One region of the Streptomyces sp. NPDC054765 genome, then DNA from elsewhere that is predicted to be linked to it. Evidence: predicted binding sites of a transcription regulator. Region 1 holds the regulator's gene; the other holds the start of a gene.

Region 1 (5,001 bases):
GAGGTGGAGGAAGCCGTCGGTGAGCTGAAGGAGAAGCTCAAGGGCGAGTCCGCCGAGGGCGACAACACAGCCGAGATCCGCACCGCCACCGAGAAGGTCGCGGCCGTCTCCCAGAAGCTGGGCCAGGCCATGTACGCCGACGCCCAGGGCGCGCAGGCCGCCGCGGGTGCCGAGGGCGCCGCTGACGGCGGGCAGGCCAAGGCCGAGGACGACGTCGTGGACGCCGAGATCGTCGACGACGAGAAGCCGAAGAAGGATGGTGCCGCGTGACGGAGGAGACCCCGGGCTTCGACGAGAAGCCCGACGTCCCTTCCGACGCCGCTCCCGAAGACGCGGCGCAGGCCGAGTCCGCCGACAAGGCGGGCTCGGCCCCGGCCGGGGACGTACCGGACGTAGCGCTCCAGGCGCAGCTGGACCAGGTGCGTACGGCGCTCAACGAGCGCACGACAGACCTCCAGCGGCTCCAGGCGGAGTACCAGAACTACCGCCGTCGGGTGGAACGGGACCGGATCACGGTCAAGGAGATCGCCGCGGCGAACCTCCTGTCCGAGCTCCTTCCCACCCTCGACGACGTCGGCCGTGCCCGCGAGCACGGCGAACTGGTCGGCGGCTTCAAGTCGGTGGCCGAATCGCTGGAGACCGTGGTCGCCAAGCTGGGTCTGCAGCAGTTCGGCAAGGAGGGCGAGCCCTTCGACCCGACGATCCACGAAGCGCTGATGCATTCGTACGCACCGGATGTCACCGAGACGACGTGCGTGGCGATCCTGCAGCCCGGGTATCGCATCGGTGAGCGAACGATCCGCCCCGCGCGGGTCGCCGTCGCCGAGCCGCAGCCGGGCGCGCAGAGCGCCAAGTCCGCCTCCGACGAGGACACCAAGGCTTCGGACGAGGAGAGCGGTGGCCCGGACGAGGGCTGACGCGAGGACAGCAAGAGCATCCGTGCGGGAGGAGGGACGTCGGGGATGAGCACCAAGGACTTCGTCGAGAAGGACTACTACAAGGTCCTCGGCGTCCCGAAGGACGCCACCGAAGCGGAGATCAAGAAGTCGTACCGCAAGCTCGCCCGCGAGTTCCACCCGGACGCCAACAAGGGTGACGCCAAGGCTGAGGAGCGCTTCAAGGAGATCTCCGAGGCCAACGACATCCTGGGCGACAGCAAGCGCCGCAAGGAGTACGACGAGGCGCGTGCGCTGTTCGGCAACGGCGGCTACCGGCCGGGTCCCGCCGGTGGCGGCGGCTCCTTCAACTTCGACCTGGGTGACCTCTTCGGGGGCACGCCCGGTCAGAGTGGCGGGGGCGGCGGCTTCGGCGGCGGGCTCGGGGACGTCTTCGGCGGTCTGTTCAACCGCGGCGGCGCCGGTACGCGTACCCACGCGCGCCGCGGCCAGGACATCGAGTCCGAGGTGACGCTCAGCTTCACCGAGGCGGTCGACGGGGCCACGGTCCCGCTGCGGATGTCCAGCCAGGCGCCGTGCAAGGCGTGTTCGGGCACCGGCGACAAAAACGGTACGCCCCGGGTCTGCCCGACGTGTGTCGGCACCGGCCAGGTCAGCCGGGGCGCGGGCGGCGGCTTCTCGCTCACCGACCCGTGCGCCGACTGCAAGGGCCGGGGCCTGATCGCCCAGGATCCCTGCGAGGTCTGCAAGGGCAGCGGCCGGGCGACCAGTGCCCGCACGATGCAGGTCCGTATCCCCGCGGGCGTCTCCGACGGGCAGCGCATCCGGCTGCGCGGCAAGGGCGCCCCGGGCGAGCAGGGCGGCCCGGCCGGCGATCTGTATGTGGTCGTGCATGTCGACGCCCATCCGGTCTTCGGCCGCAAGGGCGACAACCTCACCGTCACGGTGCCGGTCACCTTCCCGGAGGCCGCGCTCGGTGGCGAGGTGAAGGTGCCGACCCTGGGCGGTCCGCCGGTGACGCTGAAGCTGCCGGCCGGCACCCCCAACGGGCGCACGATGCGGGCCCGGGGCAAGGGCGCCACCCGTAAGGACGGCACCCGCGGTGATCTGCTGGTCACCATAGAGGTGCTGGTCCCCGGCGACCTCAGCGACAAGGCGAAGGAGTCGCTGGAGTCCTATCGCGAGGCGACCGCGGGCCCCGACCCGCGGGCAGAGCTGTTCCAGGCCGCGAAGGGAGCATGAGATGGACAGCCGGGGCGGGCAGCGTCGTAACCCCTATGAACTGACCGAAGAGTCGCCGGTATATGTCATCTCCGTCGCGGCTCAGCTCTCCGGCCTGCATCCGCAGACCCTTCGCCAGTACGACCGGCTGGGGCTGGTCTCGCCCGACCGTACGGCCGGGCGGGGCCGCCGCTATTCGGCCCGGGACATCGAACTGCTCCGTACGGTGCAGCAGTTGTCCCAGGACGAGGGCATCAACCTCGCCGGCATCAAGCGCATCATCGAGCTGGAGAACCAGGTCGCGGCCCTGCAGCAGCGGGTCGTCGAGCTGCAGGGCGCCCTGGAGGGCGCGGCCAGCGCGATGCAGCAGCGGGAGGCGGCGGTACACGCCTCCTACCGGCGCGATCTGGTGCCGTATCAGGATGTGCAGCAGACCAGCGCGCTGGTGGTGTGGCGCCCCAAGCGGCCGGAATGATCCGGCCGGCCGGGGCGCGAGCACCCGGTGTGTGAGGTGGCAAAGGGCCGGGGAAACCCGGCCCTTGTCGCGTCTGTGCGCGGTGTCTCCCGGGGCTTCCCGGTACATTCCTGGTGCTGGTGCTGGTGCTGGTGCTGGTGCTGGTGCTGGTGCTGGTGCTGCGTGCGTGCGTGCGTGCGTGCGTGCGTGCGTCGTCCCGGGCCGCGCCCGCTCAGCAGCCGTTGTACCCGGCCGTCGGCATCGACAGCCGGCGGTGCACATGCGACTTCATCGCCAGGGTGTAAACCGGCTCGTCGAGGTCGGCGGTCTCCAGGCGCACCCCGGCCGCGGCGCACCGTGCGGTGAACTCGGCGGTGCCGTCGATGGCGTTCTCCAGCGCCCGGCGGTTGGGCGCCACGAACACATCCACCAGGCCCTCTTCGACATCGCGCCACAGCGCGCCGTGGTCGGCCCGCAGGTGGTGCAGGCTGAGCCGGCAGGTCAGGCGGTAGTCACGGGCAGCCGCCCACTGTGTGCACATGTCGTGCTGGCTCCGGTCATCTACCAGGAACGGATCCTCGTCCAGCTCGGACAGCGGCATCAGGCAGGCGATCGCCGTCACTCGGACCGAGTTCATCGTGCCCTCCGGGGCGTGGCGACTGTGGGGGCGACGATACCCCCGCGGGTGGCCCGTGGAGGAGGGGCTGTACCGGGCGGCGAAGCGTATCCGCAGGCGTGGCAGATCTTCCAGCCGTCCTGGTTGACGGCCAGCCGGCCGCCGCAGCGCGGGCAGAGCTCGGCGTGCGGGTGCGGACGGGCGGGGGGCGGACGGCGAGGAACGGTGGTCACGATGTGCACTGCCGACGCCATGCGGCCTCCAGCTGCCGTCTTTTGCAGGGGACAGGCCCGATGCCGCCCGTCCTTGCACGGAGCTGTTCGGTTCCCGTCGCTCCTGACTACACCAGGTGGACGGCCTACGGCGGAGCGGGAGGGTCCGTTTTCGGCCAGGGGGCGAGGGGGCGAGGGGGCGAGGGGGCGAGGGGGCCAGGGAGCCAGGAGGCCAGGGGCCGGCGGGGCGACGGGCCGGAGGTGCGGCGGCCCGGCGCGGGACGGGGAAGCGGCGGCCCGGCTCTCAGGCCCGGCCCATCGCCTTGGTCACCGCGATCTCGATCATGACGCGATCGGGGTTGGGCGCCGGGGTCCGGCCGTAGCGCTCGGCGTACCGGCTCACCGCGTCGGCCACCGCCCCGGCGTCCGTACGCACCCGCGCGATGCCCTCCAGGGTCGCCCAGCGGCCCTTGTCGACCTGGCACACGGCGACGGTGGCGCCGTCCGCCCCGGCGGCGAGGACGTTCTTGACCTTGGCGCTGTCCTTGCGGGTGATGATCCGCGCGATCCGCTGCCCGGCGTCGTAGGTGACGCCTACCGGGACGACGTGCGGTGTCCCGTCCGTACGCAGCGTGGTGAGCGTCGGCATCTGGTACTCGCCCCAGAAGGCGAGGTACTCCGGGCTGAGGGCGCTGAGGTCGTGGGCCATGGGGGCAAGGGTAGTTCCGGGGCCGGGCGCCGGGTTCCGGGCCGGGGGCCGGGGTCCGGGATTCAGAGGAAGTCGGCGGTCTCCAGGTCGAAGGAGAAGGGGGCGGGGAGGGGGAGGGGCTTGCCGAGGGGGGCGGTGTTGTTCCCTACGTAGTCGTCACCGGAGGGATCGCTGAAGATCGTGATGGTGGCCTTGCTGCGGTCCACGAGCAGGTGGAGCGGGATACCGGCGCGGGCGTAGCAGCGCCGCTTGGCGATGCGGTCGTGCTCCGGCTTGCTCGACGTGACTTCCATGACCAGGGCGACGCCTTCGCTGGGCATCCAGGGCTCGGCGTCCAGGAACAGGTCCAGTTCCGTGGGCGCGAAGGTGGCATCGGGAATCACGTGGTTCTTCCGGTCGCCGGGGTGCAGCAGGAGTCCCTTGCCGCCGGAGACATCCATATCCGTCGCGGACTTCGTCAGGATCTGCTTGGACAGCCGGCTGAAGAAACGCTCGTGGTTCCCGTCGGTCGGTGGCGTCACGATGATCTCCCCCTCGATCAGCTCGGCCCGGAAGCCCTCGGGGGTCTCCAGGGCGAGGAAATAATCCAGGAGGGTCTCGTGGTCCGTCGCCATCGGCTCGTGTGCCATAGCCGTCATGCTGCACCTCCTTGTGGTCGAAGGCCAGCGTTCCAAGACCGCTTCGAGGGCGAAGGGGCGTTCGGCCTAATTCACCCGCAGGAGTGGGTTCCGGATGAGCGGGTGACGCTCCCGAAGCCGCCTTGAGTGGAATAGACTCAACTTATCGCACGTTGGCATGAGCAGGGTTTGCCCGGGTGGGTCCAGACTGGGCAACGAGGCCGTGCAGAACGACTACGAGGAGGATCGCGAGGACGTGGACGCCGAGCTGACCAA
Region 2 (5,001 bases), on a different contig from region 1:
GCGGGCTGCGCACCGCCGCCGTCTTCTTCGGCGGGCATGCGCTCGCCACCCTTGCCACCGAGCTGCCCGTCGCCTTCTCGGTCGCCGCCGGCCGGCTGCCGGAGAGCTCGCTGCACCGCCTCGACTACGGCATCAGCTTCGGCGTGATGACCAGCATCGGCGCCCTCGCGGGCCTGCTGCCGCCCTGGTTGCGTTGGCCGCTGCTGGCGGGTGTCGGCTATCTGGCCGTGACCGATCTGCTCGCCTACACCGACCCGATGACGGACTGGGGCCATCTGCTCTCGCTCACCCTGGGGGTGGCGAGCTGGCCGCTGCTGCGCCGCTGGCGCGCCCGCGGCCTGCGGCCCGCCCCGCTCCTGGGCGACCTGGGCCACCCGGCATGGGGCGGCATGCGGACCTACTGAGCGTCCGGGGCCGCGGGGGCCGCGGGGGCCACGGTCCGTACGGTCGAGCGGTACGTATGGGCGATGGCGTAGGTGCAGCCGCCCAGCAGCGCCAGGCCGGACAGCACACCGCTGACGAACGGCACCCATGCCACGGCGGAGGTCGCCGCCATGCCCAGTCCGGTCGCGCCGAGCGCGGTCAGCGCGACGCCGGGGACGGCGATGCTGCGCCGCTTCCAGACCGCGGTCAGCGCGACGAAGTGCAGACCGACGATCAGTGCGATCCAGGCCACGGCGGTCTCCCCGGGGGCGCCCGCCGCCCGCAGCGCGAGATTGCCGCCGATCAGCAGCACCACCTCGGCCCCCACGACGAACGCGAACTTCCCCCGGAACCAGTCCGCTCGAGGGGACTCGGCGTCCCCGGCCGCGGACTGCTCCAGGCGCCCGGCCCGCAGCGCGAGCGCCAGCAGTCCGGCGAACGTGAGCACCGCGAGCACCCGCAGGGGGATGCCGATCGCGGGAGCGAGCGGGTCGTGCGCGTTGGCCACCACGAAGACTGTCCCGAAGAGTGCGCCGAGGAAAACTCCGGACATCCGCTGCAACATGCGGCGAACGTAGCAGTCATGACGCGGCCTGAGGGGTCACGCCGGGAGGCGTTTTCGCGCGGGCCGGCCGGGCCGCGCGGCGCTGCGGCCTCCTCGCCGTGGACGATGTCCACCCGGGAACCCGGTGGGCTCCCGCGGCGAAGGAATCCGGCCAGGCGCGGCGGGCCCTTGCCTCCTGGGAGAATGGCGGCTCGTTCCGGGCGCGGCCTCGTGCGGTGCTCGCCGGCCGCAGGAGTGCACGCACCGTGTCCCCAGACCACACGCAATCGATTCCGGACACCGTCGATCCCGGCCTGCAGTCCGACTGCGGCAGTTGCTTCGGGCTCTGCTGTGTCGCGCTGCCGTTCGCGGCCTCGGCGGACTTCGCGATCGGCAAGGACGCCGGCCGGCCCTGCCCGAACCTGCGGACGGACTTCCGCTGCGGCATCCACACCGACCTCCGGGCGCGCGGCTTCGCCGGCTGTACCGTCTTCGACTGCTTCGGCGCCGGGCAGAAGGTCTCCCAGGTCACCTTCGGCGGGCGGGACTGGCGGCAGGCCCCCGGGACCGCCCGTCAGATGTTCGACGTCTTTCCTGTCATGCGGCAGCTGCACGAACTCCTGTGGTACCTGGCCGAGGCGCTGACCCTGCCGGCGGCCCGCCCGGTGCACGCCGGTCTGCGCGCCGCGCGGGAGAAGACCGAACGCCTCACCCGCGGCAGCGCCCAGGAACTCACCGGCCTCGATGTGCCGGCCCACCGGGGCGAGGTCAACGCTCTGCTGCTGCGCACCAGCGAACTCGTACGGGCCGCGGTCCCCGGCCGCAAGAAGGAGCGGCGGGGTGCCGACCTCATGGGAGCCCGCCTCAAGGGCGCCGGCCTGCGGGGCGCCAACTTCCGCGGGGCCTGCCTGATCGCCGCCGACCTCACGGGCGCCGATCTGCGCACGGCTGACCTGATCGGTGCCGATCTGCGGGACGCGGACCTCAGCGGCGCCGACCTCACCGGCGCCCTCTTCCTCACCCAGGCTCAGCTCAACGCCGCCAAGGGCGACGCGGCCACCAAGCTGCCCCGGTCCTTGTCCCGCCCCGCCCACTGGTAGTCCGCCCCCGCGCGATCGCTCACAGCGAACGCCTGCGGGGGAACATCTCCCGGCCCGACTGCATTGAGTGAGAAAAGCTCAACTTGTTTGCCGAAGGGGAGATCATGGCTACGACGTCCACCTCGCTCACCCTGCCCGTGCTGCCCCTCGATGACGAGGTCGTGCTCCCCGGCATGGTGGTGCCCTTGGACCTGTCCGACGCGGACGTCCGGGCCGCGGTGGAGGCCGCGCAGGCCGCTGCCACCCCGGGTAACAAGCCGCGGGTGCTGCTTGTGCCCCGGGTCGACGGGACGTACACCGGCATCGGCACGCTCGGGCGGATCGAACAGGTCGGACGGCTGTCCGACGGCGATCCCGGAGCGCTCATCCGGGGGCTGGGCCGGGTACGGATCGGTTCCGGGACGACCGGGCCCGGCGCCGCTCTCTGGGTGGAGGGCACGACCGTCGAGGAGAAGGTCTCCGAGCCTTCCCCAAGCTCTCCACTCCGTTCGAGCAGGGGAGGCCCCTCTCCCGACGCGGTGGCCGAACTCGTCACGGAGTACAAGGCGCTGGCCACCAGCTGGCTGCGCAAGCGCGGCGCCTGGCAGGTCGTCGACCGCGTCCAGCAGATCGAGGACGTCCCGACGCTGGCCGACAACGCCGGCTACTCACCGTTCCTGACCATCGAACAGAAGGTCCGGCTGCTGGAGACCACCGATCCGGTCGCCCGGCTGAAGTTCGCCACCCAGACGCTGCGCGAGCATCTCGCCGAGCAGGACGTGGCCGAATCCATCGCCAAGGACGTCCAGGAGGGTGTCGACAAACAGCAGCGGGAGTTCCTGCTGCGGCGGCAGCTGGAGGCGGTCCGCAAGGAACTCGCCGGACTCAACGGCGACCCGGAGGACGAGGGCGAGGACTACCGCGCCCGGGTCGAGGCCGCCGAGCTGCCCGAGGACGTCCGCAAGGCCGCCCTCAAGGAGGTCGACAAGCTGGAGCGGTCCAGCGACCAGAGCCCCGAGGGCTCCTGGATCCGCACCTGGCTGGACACCGTCCTGGAACTGCCGTGGAACGAACGGACCGAGGACGCCTACGACATCGCCGGCGCCAAGGAGATCCTGGATGCCGACCACTGGGGTCTGGAGGACGTCAAGGAGCGGATCACCGAATACCTGGCCGTCCGCAAGCGCCGGGCCGAGCGTGGCCTCGGGCTGATCGGCGGACGCCGCGGCGGCGCCGTGCTGGCGCTCGTCGGGCCGCCCGGTGTCGGCAAGACCTCGCTCGGTGAGTCCGTCGCGCGGGCCATGGGGCGGAAGTTCGTCCGGGTCGCGCTCGGCGGCGTCCGGGACGAGGCGGAGATCCGCGGCCACCGCCGGACGTATGTCGGCGCGCTGCCCGGCCGGATCGTCCGGGCCGTCAAGGAGGCCGGGTCGATGAACCCGGTGGTGCTGCTCGACGAGATCGACAAGGTGGGCTCCGACTTCCGCGGCGACCCGGCCGCCGCCCTCCTGGAGGTCCTGGACCCGGCGCAGAACCACACCTTCCGCGACCACTACCTGGAGGTCGAACTCGACCTCAGCGATGTGGTCTTCCTGGCCACCGCCAATGTCCTCGAAGCCATCCCCGAGCCGCTGCTCGACCGGATGGAGCTGGTCCGGCTGGACGGCTACACCGAGGACGAGAAGGTCGTCATCGCCCGGGACCACCTGCTGCCCCGCCAGCTGGAGCGGGCCGGTCTGGAGTCCGGCGAGGTGACCTTGGAGGACGGTGCGCTGCGCAAGCTGGCGGGCGAGTACACCCGCGAGGCGGGCGTACGGAATCTGGACCGTGCGGTCGCCAGGCTGCTGCGCAAGGTCGCCGCCCAGCACGAACTGGGTCAGCAGGAGCTGCCGTTCAGGGTCGGCGTGGACCAGCTGCGCCCGCTGATCGGGCGGCCGCACCACACCCCGGAGTCCGCACAGGACCCGGCCGGGCGGCGCACCGCGGTGCCCGGTGTGGTCACCGGCCTCGCGGTCACCGGCGCCGGCGGCGATGTGCTCTATGTGGAGGCGTCACTCGCCGATCCGGAGACCGGGGCGTCCGGGCTCCAGCTGACCGGACAGCTCGGCGACGTCATGAAGGAGTCCGCACACATCGCACTGTCGTTCCTGCGCTCCCACGGCGCGGAACTGGAACTTCCGGTCGCCGGCCTGAAGGAGCGCGGAGTGCATCTGCACGTACCGGCGGGCGCCGTCCCCAAGGACGGGCCGAGCGCGGGCGTGACGATGACGACGGCTCTGGCCTCGCTGCTCTCGGGCCGGCAGGTCCGGCCGGAGGTGGCGATGACCGGTGAGGTCTCGCTGACCGGGCGGGTGCTGCCGGTCGGCGGCGTCAAGCAGAAGCTGCTGGCGGCACACCGGGCCGGGATCACCACCGTGGTCATTCCCCAGCGCAATGCACCGGACCTGGACGAGGTGCCGGCCGAGATCCTCGAATCCCTGGAGGTCCACCCGGTCGCGGACGTCCGCCAGGTGCTGGAACTGGCGCTCACCCCGGCGTCGACCGGAGCCGCGCCGGAGGTGCCGGTGGCGGCGTGAGGGCGGCGGCGGCCGGTCCGGCTCCTGAAGAGGGGCCGGGCCGGCCGCCGCGCGCCAGAGGGGACTTCGCACCGCCTAGCCGTTAGCCAGCGCCTGGAGGCGGGACATCGCCCCGTTGAAGCGGTTGTGGTCACCGGCCGTCGGGCCGGTCGAGGTGTACTGCCAGATGGTGTGGAACCCCCAGCCGGCCGGGAGTTCGCCGGCCGAGGAACCGTAGCGCGGTATCCACAGCGGGTTGACGGCGCCGAAGGCGGGGGAGTTGCCGGTGCACTGCTTCCACCAGCTGGTGGAGGTGTAGAGGACGGCGTCCCGGCCGGTCCGGGCCTTGTAGGTGGCGAACCAGTCCTTCATCCAGTTGACCAGCCCGGCCGTGCTCAGGCCG

The links. Region 1 encodes HspR, which represses chaperone genes until heat shock. Its sites were predicted from a motif close to TTGAGNNNNNNNNNCTCAA; they were not measured.
Region 2: lon (endopeptidase La) is a predicted target of HspR. The motif match lies at 2,131-2,149, and genes of this name have one in related genera.

What each region holds. Positions count from the first base shown of each region.
Region 1 is NZ_JBSHBP010000010.1:66,584-71,584, forward strand. It holds gene dnaK (molecular chaperone DnaK) at 1-270, shown strand, start outside; gene grpE (nucleotide exchange factor GrpE) at 267-917, shown strand; gene dnaJ (molecular chaperone DnaJ) at 963-2,138, shown strand; gene ACWGJY_RS09460 (heat shock protein transcriptional repressor HspR) at 2,140-2,592, shown strand; gene ACWGJY_RS09465 (hypothetical protein) at 2,804-3,208, opposite strand; gene ACWGJY_RS09470 (pyridoxamine 5'-phosphate oxidase family protein) at 3,704-4,108, opposite strand; gene ACWGJY_RS09475 (Uma2 family endonuclease) at 4,171-4,746, opposite strand; gene clpB (ATP-dependent chaperone ClpB) at 4,982-5,001, shown strand, end outside.
Region 2 is NZ_JBSHBP010000011.1:9,196-14,196, reverse strand. It holds gene ACWGJY_RS09935 (rhomboid-like protein) at 1-404, shown strand, start outside; gene ACWGJY_RS09930 (hypothetical protein) at 398-976, opposite strand; gene ACWGJY_RS09925 (pentapeptide repeat-containing protein) at 1,234-2,067, shown strand; gene lon (endopeptidase La) at 2,172-4,619, shown strand; gene ACWGJY_RS09915 (lysozyme) at 4,695-5,001, opposite strand, start outside.